DNA from 4 places in the Exiguobacterium sp. R-17 genome. Region 4 is predicted to be linked to each of the others. Evidence: riboswitches for the same ligand, from Rfam matches in the RefSeq annotation. Region 4 holds a riboswitch; each other region holds the start of a gene.
What was found. Region 4 has a riboswitch for thiamine pyrophosphate ahead of ACN9MT_RS06080 (thiamine phosphate synthase). Riboswitches for the same ligand answer to the same signal wherever they lie in the genome.
Positions count from the first base shown of each region.

Region 1: another riboswitch for thiamine pyrophosphate. It lies ahead of ACN9MT_RS08080 (ECF transporter S component); the one in region 4 lies ahead of ACN9MT_RS06080 (thiamine phosphate synthase).
Region 2: another riboswitch for thiamine pyrophosphate. It lies ahead of thiT (energy-coupled thiamine transporter ThiT); the one in region 4 lies ahead of ACN9MT_RS06080 (thiamine phosphate synthase).
Region 3: another riboswitch for thiamine pyrophosphate. It lies ahead of tenA (thiaminase II); the one in region 4 lies ahead of ACN9MT_RS06080 (thiamine phosphate synthase).

Region 1 is NZ_CP184372.1:1,518,139-1,523,110, forward strand. Features, by position in the region: gene ACN9MT_RS08065 (glycerol-3-phosphate acyltransferase) at 1-169, shown strand, start outside; gene ACN9MT_RS08070 (GNAT family N-acetyltransferase) at 183-1,733, shown strand; gene ACN9MT_RS08075 (50S ribosomal protein L25/general stress protein Ctc) at 2,025-2,696, shown strand; TPP riboswitch at 2,792-2,891, shown strand; gene ACN9MT_RS08080 (ECF transporter S component) at 2,992-3,564, shown strand; gene ACN9MT_RS08085 (ABC transporter ATP-binding protein) at 3,561-4,972, shown strand, end outside.
Region 2 is NZ_CP184372.1:1,898,163-1,903,134, reverse strand. Features, by position in the region: gene pknB (Stk1 family PASTA domain-containing Ser/Thr kinase) at 1-79, shown strand, start outside; gene rsgA (ribosome small subunit-dependent GTPase A) at 105-1,010, shown strand; gene rpe (ribulose-phosphate 3-epimerase) at 1,013-1,669, shown strand; TPP riboswitch at 1,692-1,801, shown strand; gene thiT (energy-coupled thiamine transporter ThiT) at 1,862-2,422, shown strand; gene ACN9MT_RS10200 (thiamine diphosphokinase) at 2,424-3,026, shown strand; gene ACN9MT_RS10195 (amino acid permease) at 3,082-4,485, opposite strand; gene rpmB (50S ribosomal protein L28) at 4,626-4,814, opposite strand.
Region 3 is NZ_CP184372.1:946,784-951,755, reverse strand. Features, by position in the region: gene ACN9MT_RS04910 (glycoside hydrolase family 3 N-terminal domain-containing protein) at 1-1,772, shown strand, start outside; gene ACN9MT_RS04905 (hypothetical protein) at 1,803-2,099, opposite strand; gene tenA (thiaminase II) at 2,151-2,846, opposite strand; TPP riboswitch at 2,919-3,025, opposite strand; gene ACN9MT_RS04895 (DUF1002 domain-containing protein) at 3,219-4,100, shown strand; gene abc-f (ribosomal protection-like ABC-F family protein) at 4,376-4,972, shown strand, end outside.
Region 4 is NZ_CP184372.1:1,175,098-1,180,069, forward strand. Features, by position in the region: gene ACN9MT_RS06065 (MFS transporter) at 1-642, opposite strand, end outside; gene ACN9MT_RS06070 (OsmC family protein) at 833-1,258, shown strand; gene nagZ (beta-N-acetylhexosaminidase) at 1,255-2,475, shown strand; TPP riboswitch at 2,532-2,634, shown strand; gene ACN9MT_RS06080 (thiamine phosphate synthase) at 2,721-3,311, shown strand; gene ACN9MT_RS06085 (FAD-dependent oxidoreductase) at 3,308-4,252, shown strand; gene thiS (sulfur carrier protein ThiS) at 4,249-4,449, shown strand; gene ACN9MT_RS06095 (thiazole synthase) at 4,452-4,972, shown strand, end outside.

The DNA.
Region 1 (4,972 bases), 340 kb from region 4:
TTATCTCGTAACGAAAGATAGTGTCAAAGCGGGCCTTATTCCGGTCGTTTTACTTCCGTTACTACCCGTCTTCTTAGACGCAGGGTCAGTCAATATCTTGTGTACCGTTACCGTAAGTCTACTTGTCCTGTGGGCTCATGATGCACTCCACAAGCCAGCCATTACATAAGGAGGACGTCTCCATGATCGACTTTTCCATTGCAACTGCGGACGACGCGGAAGCAATCCATGAATTGAACTACCTCACCTTTACAGAAGAGATTCCGCAACATCAACCGAACATCGAACGGAAACGAATTGATCGATTCCATGATCAGAACACTTACTTGATCGGTAAGGAAGACGATCGACTCGTCGCAATGATCGCCATTCGAAAGCATCGTCCCTTTTCGCTTGAAGAAAAGGGCGTGACGCTAGAAGAGACACTGACGGACCCAGCGGAAATCCGCTTACTTAGCGTTCGTCCCGAATACCGCAATAGTCGTACGTTCATGCAATTGATGCGCTTTTTAATGGTCTACCTCGAGCGGGAGACGATTGATCATGTCTATATCAGTGGTACGACGCGGGAAGCAAAACTATACGCGCGGTTCGGCTTCACACCGATTGCAGCTACGCTTGGTAGTGGTGACGCCCAGTTTGTACCGATGTTGTTGTCGCGCGCAACATACGAACGATCCGTCATCGCGGATGTCTTACGTCCCCTGCATTTTCTAGCCGGTCCGGTCGAGGTTGCGCCGACGGTCCGTCAAGCGGCGCAACAAGCACCGCGTCCACACCGGACGGCCTCGATGCGGCAGCTCGATCAAGATTTACGTGGCCGAATGTGTCAGTTGCTGGATTTGCCACATGTCTCGATGGCCGTCGGCAGCGGTACGCTCGCCAATGATATTGTCGCGCAACAACTCACTGGACATGGATTAATCCTGAACGGCGGCGAGTTCGGTCAACGCTTGATTGATCACGCGGCACGTGCCGGCAAGTCCTTTGATGTCCATACGCTTCCCCCCGGTCACCCGATCGACTTGAAGCAACTCGCTCATCAATTGAGGCAAACGGCATACAACTGGATCTGGTTGACGCATTGTGAGACGTCAACGGGTGTTCTCTATGATCTTGATGCAGTAAAAGTGCTGTTAGATCAACGAACCGCACTCGTCGTCGATGCGATCAGCGCTGTTGGAACCGGACGTTTCTCATACGCTGGTTGCAAATTCGTCACGACTGTTTCCGGGAAAGCGATTGGTGGTTTACCGGGTCTTGCGTTCATTGGTCACGCAGATCGCGTCCTACCTTCTCTCTGTATTCCCCGTTATCTGGATTTAGGACTCTATGCGGAAGGGGTTGCCTTTTCCGGCTCGTCGAACCTGTTGCTTGCCTGTCAGGCAGCGCTTGATGCCCTCGATCTTAATCAAGCAGCAATCAAGATGACCTATCTCGAACAAGCCGTCCGCGCAACTGGATTCCAACTCCTCGCACAACAAGAAGCACAAGCGCCGGGAATACTGACGATCGTTCATCCGTCCGCAACCGCTTTAGGCGACGCTCTGCGCATTCAGGGGTATCACGTCCAGTACGAAAGCGACTATCTCGTTTACAATCAGTGGCTGCAAATTTCGACGATGGGACAGACGACGATGCGGCAAATTGAACGCCTCGTTCGTGTTTTAGTTCGTGAAAATCAACGAATCATCATAAAGAATGAAAAAAACGAAAGACCTCTCAACCCCTGATTTCAAGCGGTTTGGAGGTCTTTCGACTTCAAAAAGATAAAAAAAGAGGTTTATGGATTTAAAACATAGGGGTATAAACTCATTAGCACCGCATCAAACCGGTGACTTACTCACACATGTTTCTCAATATCAGCGTAATGACCTGGGAGAGAAATGCAAAGTCACGAAAGCGTCAGATTCATGAGAGTCTGAAACCGATTGTCTTAGCATGATTCATATTGTTCAGGATTCGTCCTGCTCCTACATTCATTACCTTTTGAGGGCTATACCAAATTCAAGGGGGAAATGAACATGTCAGTTAATTTAACAGCCGAAAAACGCGAGGTACGTCCACGCTCACTCCGTAAACAATTGCGTCATGAAGGAAAAGCTCTTGGCGTCGTGTATGGTTACAAAGTGGAAAGTACACCAATCGCATTTGAAGAAAAAGAATTGCTTAAAATCGTCCGAGAAAACGGTGAAAACGTCTTGATTTCACTCAAACTCGACGGTAAAAATATTAACGTCTTGATCAATCGCCGTGATATGGATGTCTTCACACCAACAGTCGATCACGTTGAATTCATCGCCGTGAAAATGGATGAAGAAACAGAAGTCGAAGCAGACGTTGTACTTGTTGGCGAAGCAGCCGGTGCAAAAGTTGGTGGTTTCCTATCACAAACACTCTTTAAAGTAACAGTCGCCGCTACACCAGATAAATTACCAGAAAACGTCGAAGTCGACGTCACGAACCTCGAAATCGGCGATTCGATTTCTGTAGCCGATCTTCCAGAACAAAAAGATTTCCGCATCGTTACAGAAGGCGATATTCAAGTCGCAGCTGTCGTCGAATCGACACTCGAGCAGGATCTTGAAGAAATCGAGGAAGCAGAGGCACAAGCAGAAGCTGGCGAAGACAACGAAGCGGAAGCAACAGAAGCGTCTTCAGAAGAAACAGCTGAAGAGAACGAAGACAATAAATAAGTCGTTTAAAGATACGCCCTTTGCGGCGTATCGTTTTTTTGTGTCTTGACAACAGACGCTGGATTGCCTAAAGTGAACAGCGTATCACCTATTACCATATCCACTAGGGGAGCCCAATTGGCTGAGACGATTCACTTCGGACCCTTCGAACCTGATCTAGTTCATACTAGCGTAGGAAAGTGGAGCGATCACATCCAATGACTCCTGCTGCGCGCAGTTTTTCTGAGGACCGCTCTCTTTTTTACGGAGGGCGGTCTTTTTTGGCGTCTCCCCCATTCAAAGGAGGACGTATCTAATGCAACACTGGAAAATGAAAGAAATCATGGTCATGATGATGCTCGCCGTCGCTTGCGGCGTCATCTATCTTGGTTGGTCAACACTCTGGTTACCGATCTCAGCGATCTTCGGTCCTGTCGGTGCCAACTGGATGTTTGGCATCTGGATCATTGCGAGTCCGCTCGTCGCAGCAATCATTCAAAAGCCAGGTGCCGCTTTAATTGCGGAAGTCGTCGCGGCAGCCGTCGAACTGTTCACAGGTAGTCATTTTGGTTTATCCGCTCTTCTGATCGGAGTCTGCCAAGGACTTGGTGCGGAACTCGTCTTCGCGATGACGCGTTACCGTCGTTATGACACATGGACCTTGATGTTATCGGGTGTCGGAGCCGCGATTGGTAGCATCGTTTATAGTCTAATCGCGAACGGATTCGGTTACTACACAACGACGACGTTGCTTGCGACAACTGGCTTACAATTGATCAGCGGCGCATTACTCGGTGGCTTGCTTGCAGCCATTCTCGTCCGTCGCCTTGTTGCGACTGGTGTCTTGAACGGGTTTGCGGCAGGACGTGCGAAACGAGAAATCGCATGATTACTGTCGACGACCTCAGCATCCGCTATCCCGGTCAGATGAAATCGGTGCTCAATCATGTATCGCTGACGATTGAGCAAGGGACGACCCTTCTGCTCGGACGAAGTGGGAGTGGCAAGACGACATTACTTCATGCCCTTGCCGGACTGACACCGGAAACGATTGAAGTCGAACAGACTGGTACCGTTACCCGGTCCGGTTCGGTCGGAATCTTGTTTCAAAATCCAGAAGAACAGTTCTGCATGGAGACGATCGGACGCGAAATCGCTTTTAGTTTAGAAAATCGCTCGATTCCGCACGTGGAGATGGATGAACGAATTGAACGCTTACTCGCACTCGTCGGTCTCCCCCTTCCCTTCTCGACACCGATCGCGAGTCTATCCGGTGGAATGAAACAGCGTCTCGCGCTCGCAGCGGTCCTAGCACTTGAGCCGACGATCTTATTACTCGATGAACCAACGGCTCAGATTGATCCAATCGGACAACATGAGCTGATGGCGTTGATTTTTCGGATTCAAAAAGAACACGATTTAACGATCGTCTTGATCGAACACCAACTCGATGTCTGTTTGTCGTACGTCGACCAGGTCGTCTTGCTTGAGGACGGATCGATTACTGCGACAGCAGATCCACGGGATCTGTTCCCCCAGGATTACAAAGAGCTTCAAACGAAAGGTATTGCCGTTCCCTCTTTGTATCCGTATACGTTAGAGACATTACCCATAGATGGACCGCAAGCGGCGCGACTTCATGTGCCTTCCACCGTCGCTACAGCTGGTCGCTCTTTGTTACACGTCGCTGCATTATCGACGAAAGCACCATATCCGCTGACCGATGCGACATTTTCCCTGCAGACAGGAGAATGGGTGATGCTGCTTGGGGCAAATGGATCCGGGAAAAGTACATTGCTTGCGACACTCGGGCGGTTGCTTCCCAATCGTGGAACGTATCAGCTCCAGGGACGTCCGGTTCATCGTTACTCCCGGCGTCGCTTTTATGAGCAAGTTGGCTATGTCTTTCAACAACCGGATCTGCAGTTTCTTAAGCTGACGGTCGAAGCGGAAATCGACTGGAGCCACCGGGCATCGACGAACGTTAAGCGCGCGGCGTTGCTCGAACGGCTGGAACTGACATCTGTCAAACAGCAGTCACCACTTGCTCTTAGTACGGGGCAACAACGACGGCTCAGCGTCGCAACGATGCTCGGACAAACGAAAGACTTATTGTTGCTCGATGAACCGACCTTCGGACAAGATGGATTGACGACACGACGCTTAATGGAACAGTTACAGATGGAACAACAGAACGGTACGACACTCGTCATGGCGACGCATGATATGGAGCTCGTCGCCCGGTATGCGGATCGTGTCCTCGTCATGGAGCAAGGACGGATTGCTTTTGACGGTCG
Region 2 (4,972 bases), 720 kb from region 4:
CAAGATTACGATTTATAAAGACGATACGGTGTATCGTTCAAAAACCATCACGTACAATCAAGCAAAAGACGCACAGTGAATGTGATGAAAAAGGAGTGCATAGGATGACGGAACAACGCATCGAAGAGAATCGAGAAGGAACGATCATACGCCTGCAGGGTGGCTTTTATGATGTCATGACACCAGAAGGAGAGGTCCGTTCACGGGCAAGAGGGAATTTCCGAAAACGCGGCATCAGTCCAGTCGTTGGAGACGAAGTCGTTCTTCATATCGAAAGTGAGACCGGGTATATTCTCGAAGTGAAGGAGCGGGACAACTTTTTAGTACGCCCGCCTGTCGCGAATATCGATCAAGCGTTGCTTGTCGTCTCGGCTGCAGAACCTGATTTTTCAGCGCACTTGCTCGATCGTTTCCTCGTCTTGATCGAAGCGAAGGAAATCCAACCCGTCATCCTGTTAACGAAGATGGACTTGCTTGATGATGTCAAAGGTCCTGCAGTTAGAGAGGCAATTGCCGCTTACCGGAAGATTGGTTATACGGTCATCGAGACATCAAGTGAGACATTGACAGGTGTTGAACAAGTCCGTCCGTTACTGGCCGGGAAAACGAGCGTTCTTGCCGGACAATCCGGTGTTGGGAAAAGTTCGCTCTTGAACGCACTTGAACCAACACTCGACTTAGAGACGAGTGCGATTTCGAAATCACTCGGACGTGGACGGCATACGACACGTCACGTCACGTTGATGCCACTTGCCGAAGGCTTGATTGCTGATACACCAGGTTTCTCGAACCTTGATTTTCCGTATGATATGGAAATCGAGGATGTACGGTGGAGTTTTCCTGAATTCGTGGCTGTACAGGACGAATGTAAGTATCGAGGATGTTTGCACTTGAATGAACCCGGATGTGCCGTCAAGGAAGCCGTCGAAGCACAAGAAATCATGTCCTCTCGTTATGAGAACTATGGTATGTTTATAGACGAAATCAAGAATCGAGCCCGGAGGTATTGAAGATGATTAAAATTGCACCATCTATCTTATCAGCAGATTTTGCGAATCTTGAGCGTGATGTCAAAGCAGTCGAGGCAGCAGGCGCGGACTATATCCATTTCGATGTCATGGATGGTCAGTTCGTACCGAATATCTCGTTTGGACTACCTGTGCTCAGCAGTTTACGTCAAAAGACGGATATGGTCCTTGATGTCCATTTAATGATTGACCAGCCAGAACGTTTCGTTGAAGATTTCGTTAAGGCAGGGGCAGATATCGTGACGTTCCACGTCGAAGCGACGAACCACGTCCATCGTGTTTTACAACAAATCAAGCTAGCTGGTGCAAAAGCAGGGGTCGTCTTGAATCCTCACACGCCATTATCAACGATTGAACACGTCCTTGAGGATGTCGATATGGTCTTATTGATGACGGTCAATCCGGGCTTTGGTGGACAAGCCTTCATCGAGAGTGTCATGCCAAAACTCGCATCACTTGCACAAATGAAAGCAGATCGTGATCTGACATTTGAAATCGAGATTGATGGTGGCGTCAACCCGGCAACAGCAAAACTTTGTATCGAAAACGGTGCGAACGTTCTTGTCGCGGGATCAGCAATCTACAATGCACCAGATTATGCGGAAGCGATCACTAGCATTCGTCAAGGGGCTGCCGTATAATAAGAACGAGAAAACGAAATATGATGACCGCAAGGGGTGTCGCTTGAAAAGCGGCTGAGAGGAGTCTTTTAGACTTTAACCCTTCGAACCTGTTCCGTTCAAACGGACGTAGGGATGTGGCGCACGCAGGCAGTACGGCGTTCGTCGTACTGCCTTTTTGCGTCCTCTCGTACAATGAAGGAGGAAAATAGCATGAAACGGTTACAAATGATGATGGAAATTGCCATCTTCGCCAGTCTCGGAGTCGTCTTTGATTTACTGATTCCATTCAAAATGCCACAAGGTGGCTCGATCAGCTTAGCGATGTTACCGATCTTCGTCATGGCATTTCGCCACGGGGTCGTCGGAGGGGTCGTCACGGGAGCGCTTGTCGGTACGATTCAATTGATGTTCGCTCCACAAGTCTTGACGATCGTTCAACCGATGCTTGACTATACGATTGCGTATGGTGTCGTCGGATTAAGTGGTCTGTTCGCGCGTCAAGTCAGACTAGCCGCACGCAATGGACAAAAGAAAAGCTTGATGGCGTTCGTTCTCCTGGCGACGTTATTAGGCGCAGGACTCCGTTATATCTGTCATGTCATCAGCGGAATCGTGTTCTTCGCGAAATATGCAGAAGGTCCAGTCGTGCCATATTCATTAGTTTATAACGCGACATACATGGTACCATCTTATGTTTTATGCGGTGTCGTCGCGGGTCTCCTCTTTACAACTGCGCCACGTTTACTACGTTATTCAGCACGAGGCGTCTGAGATGCGGACGATTCTCGTGTGCGCCGGTCCTCAAGAAGAAGTGCCGGATTTACGGACGTTTTGTCAGCCAGGTGACTTTATCGTCGGTGTCGACGGTGGTGTTCAGACGATTGAATTGTTTGGGCTGACATGCGACCTGACGATTGGTGATTTTGATTCGCTTGGTTATGTACCTGAAGGGGCAATCGTTCATCCGGCCGAGAAAGATGAAACGGATCTCGAACTGGCACTTCGTACAGTTTCAGAGAAGAAACAGTTTGAGGATACCTTCATTATCGGGGCGACAGGTGGGCGGCTCGACATGACCGTCCAAAATGTATATCTATTGAAGCGATACCCAGAGGCACGACTCGTGACGAAACGAGAAGAGGTACGATACTTGGCTGAGGGAACGTATGCAGTCGAAGCCGAAAGCTATCATTATCTTTCGTTCATTCCACTCGTACCATCGACTTTAAGCTTATCCGGAGTCAAATATCCACTTGATACACATCCAGTACCGGTCGGAGGTTCCTTGACCGTCAGTAATGAATGGAGTACGTCAGAAGCGACAGTAGAGCTCCATCAAGGAGAACTATTGATGATGCGGACGCTTAAGGAATAGAACAATCATACAAAAAGAGGCCGTGGATGACTCCGCGGCCTCTTTTTAGATGAAATTATTCTTCGAGTTGAGAAGGGGCGACACGGATGTCGCTTTGAGCGGATAGATGTTTTCCTTTGACGAAGAGATGATAACTTCCCCACATGACAAGGAAGAAAGGAACACCGATGTATAAAGCAATCCGTTGATCCGCTTGAAACGCAAGACTGACGAGGACGACGACATTAAGTGTCAACGATATCAACGGTAATACTGGATAGAATGGCGTCTTGAACTTTAGTTCGGATAGATCATGTCCGTTTCGGATGAACTGACGGCGGAACGCAAGTTGCGAAGCGGAAATTGAAATCCAACCGACTTGAGCGCCGAGTCCAGCTAAAGACAAGAGCCAGATGAAGACGGTATCCTCTGCGAAAAATGCTGTCAGAAGCGATAACATTGCAAACATCATCGTAAAGAGTAAAGCGCGCATCGGCACACCACGTGCATTAACATAAGATAATTTCTTTGAAATCATCCCTTCTTGTGCCATTGCCCATAACATTCGGGTCGCGGCATACAGTCCCGAGTTCCCGACGGATAATAGTGCTGTCAAGACGACGATGTTCATCAAGTCAGCGGCATACGGGATGCCGATCGCATCAAAGACCATGATGAATGGACTACTGACTCCGCCAGCCGTCTCATACGGAATCAATGCACCGACGATCGTGATCGATAAGACAAAGAAAATGAACGTCCGCCAAACTGTATTCCGGATAGCTTTTGGAATCGATTTTTCAGGCGTGTCAGACTCCCCAGCCGCGACACCGATCAATTCCGTTCCCTGAAAAGCAAAATTGACAGCAATCATCGTCGTCAAGACACCGAGAATTCCGTTTGGAAACCAACCGCTTGCCGTGAAGTTCGCAAACAATGAGGATGGACGATCTGCTTCCATCGGTAACCAGCCAAACCAAGCTGCGCCACCAAGAATGATGAAGAAAAGAATGGCGAGTACCTTTAAACTTGAGAACCAGAATTCCGCTTCCCCGAACGCTTTGGCGGAGACGGCGTTTAAACCGAATAACAAGACCGTAAAGACGGTACACCAGACAACGACCGGCACATTCGGAAACCAACGGTCCATCAAACTACCGGCAGCTGTGATTTCAAGTGCCACCGTCACAGCCCAGCCGAGCCAGTAAATCCAACCGACGGCAAAGCCGATACCTGGTCCGATGAAGCGTGTCGTATACGTTTGGAATGATCCTGAGACTGGCAAGAAAACTGCTAACTCCCCTAAACATAACATCGTCAGATACATGATGGTCCCACCCACGATGTAACTGAGGACCGCCCCGAGAGGTCCTGCTTGTGAAATCGTTAACCCTGATCCTAAAAATAAACCTGTTCCGATAATTCCACCGAGTGAGATCATGAACAGGTGTCGACTCGTCATCTCTCGTTTGAGTTGCATGATGACTTCCCCCAATTCTGACAAAATAAAGTACGTTCCTATCGTAAGCGTTTTCAATAAAAGCGACAATTAGTTTATGAGAAAAATAAATGAGAGAATAAAAAAACCGGAAGGGAAGATTCCCATCCGGTGGTTGCGCCTTATACGCGTTCGACTTTACCTGATTTAAGAGCTCGAGCTGAAACCCAAACCTTTTTCGGCTTACCGTCGACGAGGATACGTACTTTTTGTACGTTGACTCCCCAAGTACGTTTTGTTTTGTTCAATGCGTGTGAACGGTTGTTACCCGACTTTGGCGATTTCCCAGTAACGTAGCATTTACGTGCCATGCGTTCCGCCTCCTTTTATGTTGTTTTGCGTTCGTCCTAATAGACACTTTGCTATCTTAGCATGGTGTCAGGGCGGTTGCAACATAAAAAAAGTAGCTGACAAGAAAAAAACTTGACAGACAACCTCGAAATTTAAAATAATAAATGAGGATGATGGT
Region 3 (4,972 bases), 230 kb from region 4:
GACAGATGATCATGCCGGACTTCCGGCAGTGGAATGGCAGTAACCATACGTCGCTTGCTCCGGAAGTCGCGAACATCATCGACCGCTATGATTTAGGTGGCGTCATTTTGTTTGCTGAGAACGTCAGTGAAACCGAACAGACGACAAAACTCGTTCATGATCTGCAAGAAGTCGTCAAACAAGATGACAGCAACGATATTCCGCTCTTTGTCACGATCGACCAAGAAGGTGGCATCGTCACTCGGCTCGGAACAGGAACGAACTTACCCGGCAATATGGCGTTAGGTGCGACCCGTAGTAGCGCGTATGCCAATGATGCCGGTCATATCATCGGTTCCGAACTGCATGCGCTTGGCATCAATGTCAACTTCGGTCCGGTTCTTGACGTCAACAGTAACCCTGGAAATCCCGTCATCGGTGTTCGCTCGTTCTCAAGTGACCCGGAGCTCGTCGGAACGCTCGGTTCCGCTTTGATGAAGGGTATTCAAACTGAAGGCGTCGCAGCGACCGCGAAACACTTCCCGGGTCACGGCGATACCGCGACCGATTCCCATTATGGCTTGCCGGTTGTCGACCGGTCCCTGGAGGAGCTGGAACAAGTCGAGCTCGTCCCGTTCAAGCGAGCCATCGCCGAAGACATCGATATGATCATGACAGGACACATCGGAATGCCGCAAATCGAGTCTGAAGTCGTCACGTCAAAAAACGGCACTTTCCCTTTACCTGCGACATTGTCGGATGACGTCATCACGGGCGTACTGCGCGAAAAACTCGGCTACGATGGCATCGTCATCACGGATGCTTTGAATATGCAGGCGATCGCCGACAATTTTACGGAATCAGAAGCCGTTCTGAAAACATTTGACGCCGGTGTCGACATCGCGCTCATGCCGACGATTCTTCGTTCCGAGCAGGATGTCACAAAACTCGACCAGATTTTTAAGGACGTGATTGCAGCAGTCAAAGACGGACGTCTGTCAGAGGAACGGATCGATCAATCGGTCGAGCGGATCCTGACGCTGAAGGCAGAACGCGGAATATGGAATGGCACGACGGATACGACATCCTTAGCAGATAAACTCGCGCAAGCGAACCAAATCGTCGGTAGTCCCGAACATAAAGCAAAAGAACGCGCGATGACGGAAGCCGCGGTCACACTCGTGAAAAATGATCAGCGGACGTTACCCTTCAAGCCGAAAAAGAATGCAAACGTTCTTGTGATCGCCCCTGCGACGGATCAAACGGACAGCATGAAAAAGACGATTGCTTCCCTGCCTAAGAACCGGAACTGGCACGTAACGACAGCGAATTACTCGGCTACTACGCTACCGCTCGACCAAAACCCGACACTACGGGCACAACTCGATGCAGCAGATTACATCATCGTCGGTTCAAACGTCAATACGAGTGCCAAACTACTGCCTACTGCACCAGAGCAAGCGATTCCGGCTTCAATCTTCCGGTATGCGAAACAAACAGATATACCATCCGTCTTGCTTAGCCTCCGCAATCCATACGATGTCGCCGTTCAACCGGACGCACCGGCACACGTCCTCGTCTATGGTTTTAAAGGGGATCCGAACGGACCGGACTCCGAAGCAGGCAATCTGAAATCAGCGGGACCGAACCTCCCTGCCGGTATCCGAGCGATTTTCGGAACGTTTAAGCCCCAAGGCACTCTACCTGTTGATGTACCAGTCTTTCAGAACGGTATCTTTACCGATCAACTGCATCTCGAATTTGGTGACGGCTTTAAAAATTGGAAAAAATGAGAACATGATACACAAAAGACCGAGACTCCTTTAAAGGATGCCTCGGTCTTTTAACGATTGATACGGATAATCCGCTTCTTCTTTCGCACGATGGTAGACGCGGTATAACCAATAGGTCAGTAATGCATAGACGACAATGACAAGAACAGCAGAAATGTAGCTCCCCATGCTATATGCTACCTTGAAGTTTCGAGTCGTAGCGGATATACCGGACAACACGATTAACGTTGGAATGATATATCCAATAAATCTTACTTTGACTTTACCCAGCATTCGTTGCACGGCATACGCGGCGCTGATCGCGAGTATGATCACGATGATTTCCATTTCTACCCCTACTTCCGCTAAATGTTATACCTAATTCTACCATTCAACTCTTTAGGAAGATACCGTCCGTGCTGGAATCGTCTCGTAAATCGACGTAAACGTTTCTTCCGTCCATCCCATATGCCAAAACAGCAACTCATAATAACAGCTCGTCACGAAATGCCGTTTCATCCGCTCTCGTTCAGTCGGGCTTGCTTGTTCCGCCAACGTATCAAGCCGTGCAATCTGTTCAAAGACGACCTTTTCGAACCATTCCGAACTATATGTGTCGATCCATTGCTGATAGATTTTTTCATCCGGTGTACACGTCAATAATTGTTGTCCAACTTCATAATACAACCAGTAACATGGCAAGATGGCAGCAATCGTCTCACCAAGCGTCCCTTCACTCGCATGATGCATGTGTGAGACGTAAGCATATGCCGTTGGTGCCGGTTCAAATGCTTCAAGGTCTGCTTCTGTGATACCGAGCGGCTCGAAAAATGATTGATGCAAGCTCAGTTCTGCCCCATATGTCGAAGTCGCGTGCTCGGCAAGTGTCGCGATCGTCGCAAAGTCATCTGCTTTTGACGCTGCCTTCGCTTGAATCTTCGCAAAGTGTTTTAAGTAATACGCATCCTGCATGACATAATGTCGAAATTTCGAGAGCGGTAACGTTCCCTCGCCGATTCCTTGAACGAATGGGTGCGTAAAACTACTGTCCCAATACGCTTGTGCTGCTTGTTTGATTTCTTGTGTGAATGTCATGATCTCATCCTCCTCGTTTTTATGAAACGAAAAAACACCACCCCGAAACACACGGGCATGGCGCAAGAAGAACAAGACTTGACGCCACTTCCCTCCGTAAGTACGAACTTAATCAGGTTCAAAGGGTCCGAACGTCTTCGTTCGTCTCAGTCGGTCAACCGACTCCCCTAGTGGTCATTATTCGATTCAAATCCACTATAGTATGCTGAAAATGGAAGTCAAGTTGTCCTCTTTTCGCTATACTATGGAGTGTCAGAAGGCGGATATCGTCTCCATCTACAGACCGATTCCGAACTTCTTTCGTTCTCGTACACTAATTTTAGTACCTGATACTATAATTCATTCTGTTACTTACAATTGGAGGATTTCATTATGCATACACCAACAAAAATCATGGCGTCAGCCGTTATCGCTTCTGCTTTATTACTTCCGACAGCCGCATCCGCCGAGCAAGTCGTTGATAAAACGATCGTCACTCTCGGGGAGTCACTCGGCGCAAAAGATAAGGCTTGGGTACTTTCACGTCTCAATGCACCAGAAGGTATCACACCGATCATCGCAACCTCTGCAGACGAAGAAAAATACCTCGGGAAAAACATTCCCCAGTCACAAAAGGGCGGCAACATGTATTCATCCGCTAAGATCGAATTGACGGAAAAAGGGGACGGACTTTCCGTTGCGACGGAAAACATCACGTGGGTGACGAAGGATATGTACTTGAACGCTCTCGTCACGGCAGGTGTCAAAGATGCCGACATCACGATCACTTCTCCTTATAAAGTGACTGGAACATCGGCACTGACAGGAATCATGAAAGCCTATGATCAAACTTCGGCTGAGACCGGAATCAAGCTGAGTGACGAACGGAAAGATTTAGCACAGCAAGAATTATCGGTCACATCAGACGTCGGGAAGACAGTCGGGACAGATAAAGTCGCTGATTTGATGAATGAGATCAAGGCCGAAATCGCGAATCAAAAACCGGAAACAAAAGTTGAGATCGAAAACCTGATCGTCCAAGTCATTCAAAACAACAACATCCAACTGTCTGACGCACAGATGGATCGGTTGACGAATCTATTCAATCAAATGGAGCAAGCGAACATCAACTGGGGGCAAATCGAGAGTGGACTGAAAAATGCTGGTCAAGACATCCATTCGTTTGCAACGTCCGAGGAGACAAAAGGATTCTTCGCTAAATTATTTGATGGTCTGAGTGACTTCTTCAGCTCGATTGCTGGTGTGTTCAAATAATTCAGACTTCCGCAATTAACAAGATAATGGTAAACTGATTGTATCTGAAACGAAAGGTGGTGTGAAATGATGGACTTTGCCGCGTGCAAACATTGGTTAATGGAACAATTGTATCGGTTGCGCGCGATTTTTCATGGAATGGCGTTCTAAGGCACCCGTCTGCCCTTTTTAGAACTTCATGATTGAAAAATACAGCAAAGCGCATCTTTCACACACTAGGGAGAGTGCTATTTGCGCTCTCCTTTTTTTAATGCGCGCGAAAGGATCAACTCATTATGATGATTTGCGACATTCAACATCTGACAAAACAATTCGGAGGCGAAACGATCTTAACGGACGTTTCCCTCTTCTTAAACGAACACGATCGTGTCGGTCTGATTGGACGAAACGGAAGTGGTAAAACGACATTACTCCGCTTACTTGCTCGCCTTGACCAACCGGACGGTGGCGTCATCTATCAAAAGAACGGTTTGACGATTGGCTACTTGGAACAACTTCCCACTTATGCCGAGACAATGACCGGACTCGACGTCCTTTGGACGGCGTTTGAAGAGATCCTCGCAATCCGTTCTCGGATGCAACAGTTGGAGCTTTTGATGGCGACAGCGCCAGATGATCTGGATGCACTACTCGTTCGATATGCGGAAGCGATAAATGCATTCGAACAAAAAGATGGCTATCTACTCGACTCGAAGATCGAGCGCATGGTGAACGGATTACATTTACGTCCGTTACTCACTCGCCCTTTCCATCAGTTGAGCGGCGGTGAGCAAACGAAGATTTGCCTCGGTCGCATGTTGCTGATGGAACCACACCTCCTGATCCTTGATGAGCCGACGAACCATCTTGATTTAGCTGCCGTTGAATGGTTA
Region 4 (4,972 bases):
GGCGATTAGGATCCGTGGATTAGCGAGCAATCCAAGCTGCTCCTTAATTGAACCGGAGCCCGTCGATTGCTGGACGGGAACGATCTTCCACACAGCGAGAAACTCAATCATTCCCATGACTGTCGTCAGCCAGAACGTGGCTGCGAAGCCAGCGTGTTGACCGATGAACGTACCGATCGGAACACCGAGGACGTTCGCAAGTGTAAAACCCCCGAAAATGAATGAGACGGCGACACCGCGCTTCGCGACAGGCACGCCATCGCTTGCGACGACCATTGCGAGCGAGATCAAGACACCGGTCAGGATGGCAGTCAGGATGCGGGTGGCGAGCAATACTTCGTAACTTGGAGCAAAACTACTGGCAAGGTTCAGTAAGACCCAAACGAGTAACAGACGTAGAATCAGGCGACGCCGTTCCAAGTGACCGGTCAGCGACATGACAATCGGTGTACCAATCGCAAAGGAGATGGCAAATGCCGAGACGAGCGTACCGGCTGTTGCGATCGTGATATCAAGGGCTGAGGAGATTTCAGCGAGGATCCCGACGATGACGAATTCGCTTGTTCCGAGAACGAACGTCAGGAGCGACAACGTGGCGATCAACAGCCAATCGCGTCGACTTAAACGAGTAGTAGGTGACATGGATGATTCCTCAATTCTGGCGCTTGCGCGCGAAACTATGAGTAACAGGATAGCATGAAACGATTTCGTCGGGTATCGCAAAGCGAGAATTCGGGAAAAGAACCATTATTCGAAATAGCGTGAGAATTTCCAGGCTTGCTGTTTTTTGCGTATACTACAGATGAAGACTACTGACAAAGGAGTGGAAACGATGCAAGCGACAGTGACATGGAACAAACAGATGGGGTTTAGTGGACAGACGGAATCAGGGCATCATCTTGCGATGGATGCAGCACCGGAGAACGGTGGCGAAAATCAAGCACCACGACCGACTGAACTGCTGCTACATGCCGTTGCCGGCTGTACTGGAATCGACATCGTCTCGATTTTAGAGAAGATGCGCTTGACGATTACTCATTTCGAAATGGATATCGAAGGGGAACGGGCAGAGGATCATCCGCGGCGTTTTACGTCAATCTCGATTCATTACCGGCTTGAAGGTGATCTCCCGGAAGATAAGGTCCGTCGCGCCATCTCGTTATCAAAGGATAAATATTGTTCGGTCTCGCAATCCTTGAACGCTGAGATTTCCGTCTATTATTCCATCAATGGTGTCCGGAGCGAGGATCCTTTGTGAAGAAAGTAGCACTGATCGGTTGCCTGTTGCTTGCAGGGTGTGCGCAGGAGACGACGGAACCAACGAAACCATCACAACCAGCAACGAAGCAACCGACGGAGGCGAAGAAACCAAAGCCTGAGCCGACAAAGGAAGCACAACAACAAGCACGATTAAAGCAACAACTTGAAGCGATGTCGACGTCAGAAAAAATCGATCAACTGCTCTATATCGGAGTTGCCGGCACGGAACTTTCAGCAGCTGACCGGAAATTGTTGCAGACGCATGCGATCGGTGGGGTCTTACTGCTTGGTGGGAATATTACGTCAGAAGATCAACTCTTGACGTTCACGCGTGCCATTCAAGAAACGAACCAAAAACCGTATGTTTTCGTCGGTGTTGATGAAGAGGGCGGACGGGTCAGCCGGGTACCGGATCAACGATTACGTCTCCCGACGAGTCAACGGATGGCGCAAGGTGCAGATGCTGCAAAAATGGAAGATGTCGGACGTACGCTCGGTCACCTGTCACGATTTTATGGGTTCAACATGGACTTCGCACCGGTCCTTGACGTCAATAGCAATCCGAACAATCCAATCATCGGCGACCGTGCGTTAAGTGCTGATCCAAAGACCGTCGCGACTCTCGGTACGGCTCTGATGCACGGGATGCAAGAGACGGGAACGATTCCGGTCGTCAAACATTTTCCCGGTCACGGCAATACGAGTGTCGATTCCCATGTCGGGTTGCCGAAAGTGACAGCATCAAAGGAAGAACTGAAGCGAACGGAACTGTTACCGTTCCAAGAAGCGATTCAAGAGGGCGCCGAGATGGTGATGGTCGCCCATATTCTCTATCCCGTGTATGACGATCAAAATCCATCTTCGCTCTCGAAGCCGATCTTGACTGACCTCTTGCGTCAACAACTCGGATTCAAGGGCGTCATCATCACGGATGACCTTGTCATGGGGGCAATCACGAAACGATATGGTCTCGCGGAAGCGGCACGCCAGGCACTTGTCAACGGAGCTGATATGGCGATGTTTTCGGAAGCAGGTGCCTATCCGAAGGTCCACACCAAAGTGATGCAAGCCGTTAAAGAAAAAACGTTGTCGTCAGAGATGCTCGATGCTAAAGTGATGCGGATCCTGAAGCTGAAGCAGACCTATGCCGACAGCCAGAAGCAACAGCGACCGACGAAATCGGAGCTTATTCAGCAAGTGGAAGCGCTCAACTAGGACTAGCGAAGCAAAGCGACTCATGCTAAACTAATGGGGCAAGCCAATTAAACACGAAAAGACACTAGGGGAGTCTCGCAGCAGACTGAGACGGAAGTATCCGGACCCTTTGAACCTGATCTAGTTCGTACTAGCGGAGGGAAGTGGCTCGAAACCTTAGATATCCTTAGCGCTTCAGCGCATTTTCGGACCACTCCCTTCAACATCGGGAGTGGTCCTTTTTTCGTATCGAAAGGAAGAACATGATGCGTCTACATCTGATTTCGACGGGATCCATCAATCCACGTGATGGAGTGGAAACCTTTCAATCGCTTCAACCATATACGGATCAGCTTCATCTTCGAGAACCGAATTTGTCGGCAGCAGAATTGCTAGAACTGATTGACGCGCTCCTTGCGAAAGGGTATTCGCCTAATCAATTAACCGTTCATGATCGGGTCGACGTCGCCCATGTCGCTGGTATCGGTGTGCAGTTGACGCGACGATCCTTACGCGTCGGCGATGTAAGGCGTCACTTTCCGAATCTCATCATCGGGAAATCCGTCCACTCTCTGGCAGAAGCACTTGCAGCGGAAGCGGAAGGAGCCGACCGACTGCTGTACGGTCATATTTATCCGACAGCGTCGAAACCAAACGTGCCACCGCGAGGGATCGATGCCTTGAAGCAAGTTGTCACTTTCACGACGAAACCAGTCATCGCAATCGGCGGGATCACTCCTGATCGCATTCCTGAAATCGCAGCGACCGGTGCAAGCGGAATCGCCGTCTTATCCGGTATTCTCGGTCAAGCGGACCCGCATGCTGCCATTCAGCGTTATCAGGGGGTACGGGTATGACGGATCACATCATCATCGGTGGTGGAGTCATCGGTTTGACGCTTGCTTACAGTCTCGCTTGTCAGAACGAATCCGTTCTTGTCCTTGATCGCGGAACATGCGGACAAGGGACGAGTCGGGCGGCTGCCGGGATGCTTGCGACGGACATCGAGCTGAGAGAAGAATTGCATACGCTTGCCGCGCGAAGTCGCCGTCTGTATCCGTTACTTGCGCGACGCCTCACGCGCGAGACCGGGATCGATTGTGGCTACCGGGAACAACCATTTTTATTGAAACGAAATGGGCAAGAATACTTATTTCCATCGGTCGGTCAAATCGATCCGCGACGACTAACGACTGCATTGATGCATGTCTTACGAAATCGTGGGGTACCAATCGAAGAACAGGTGGACGTCACGCGAATCGAGGAGAGTGATGATTTCATTAGGGTTGAGTCGAACACGGGAACGTGGACGGGACGAACGGTGACGGTTGCTGCCGGACGCGGGTCCCAAGCCTTGCTCGATACAGCTGGTATTTCGATTGCGACGCACGGTGTCAAAGGGGAATGTCTGGCAGTCCGTCTCGCAGGTCAGCCATTACGCTCGATCCTGTTTGATGACGCCGTCTACCTCGTACCGAAAGCGGACGGACGGATATTGATCGGTGCGACCGAACTACCGCACGACGAGACGATCGGTGTTAGTGTCGCAGGAGTCACGTCACTGCTTCAAGCAGCAGAGCGTCTCTATCCACCGATCCGTGATGCTGTCATCGAAGAAGTCTGGTCAGGCGTACGACCACAAACAGAGTTCGGCTTGCCATATATCGGAGTCGCAGATTCATCCCGTCGGATCTTTATAGGGACGGGGCATCATCGGCATGGCATATTACTCGCACCGGCGACAGCGGAAGTCTTGGCAAACACATTACGGTTGACCCTAAAGGAGGAAGTTCGATGAACATTACGATTAACGGCAACGACCACACCATTGAACAGATTGAGACGATTGAGGACATGCTCACGCAACTTGGCTTAGGGGAAAAACTTGTCATCGTCGAACAGAACCGACAGATCATCGACCGCGGAGCTTACAATCAAACGGTCGTTCGGAACAATGACACATTCGAAATCGTTCATTTCGTAGGAGGAGGATAAACATGCTACAAATTGGAGAAAAGACATTCGAATCACGGTTATTACTCGGAACGGGGAAATATACGGATGCTACGGTGCAGCAAGAGGCAATTGATGCGTCCGCTTCACAAATCTTGACGTTCGCCGTCCGGCGGCTCGATCTCTTTGACAAACAACAACCGAATTTCTTGGAGTCGCTTGATTTAACAAAGTATGATTTACTACCGAATACGGCTGGTGCGAAGACAGCGGAAGAAGCGGTTCGGCTAGCAAAACTTGCGCAGGCATCCGGTATGTGCGACATGGTCAAGGTCGAAGTGATTGGGTGCGACAAGACATTACTACCTGACCCAATCGAGACGTTACGGGCTTCTGAAGAGTTACTTAAAGAAGGGTTCGTCGTCTTACCGTATACATCGGACGACGTCGTCCTTGCACGACGACTCGAGGAACTCGGCTGTCATGCCATCATGCCGGCAGCGTCACCGATCGGTTCCGGGCAAGGCATCCTCAATCCGCTCCACCTAAAGTTCATCATCGAGCA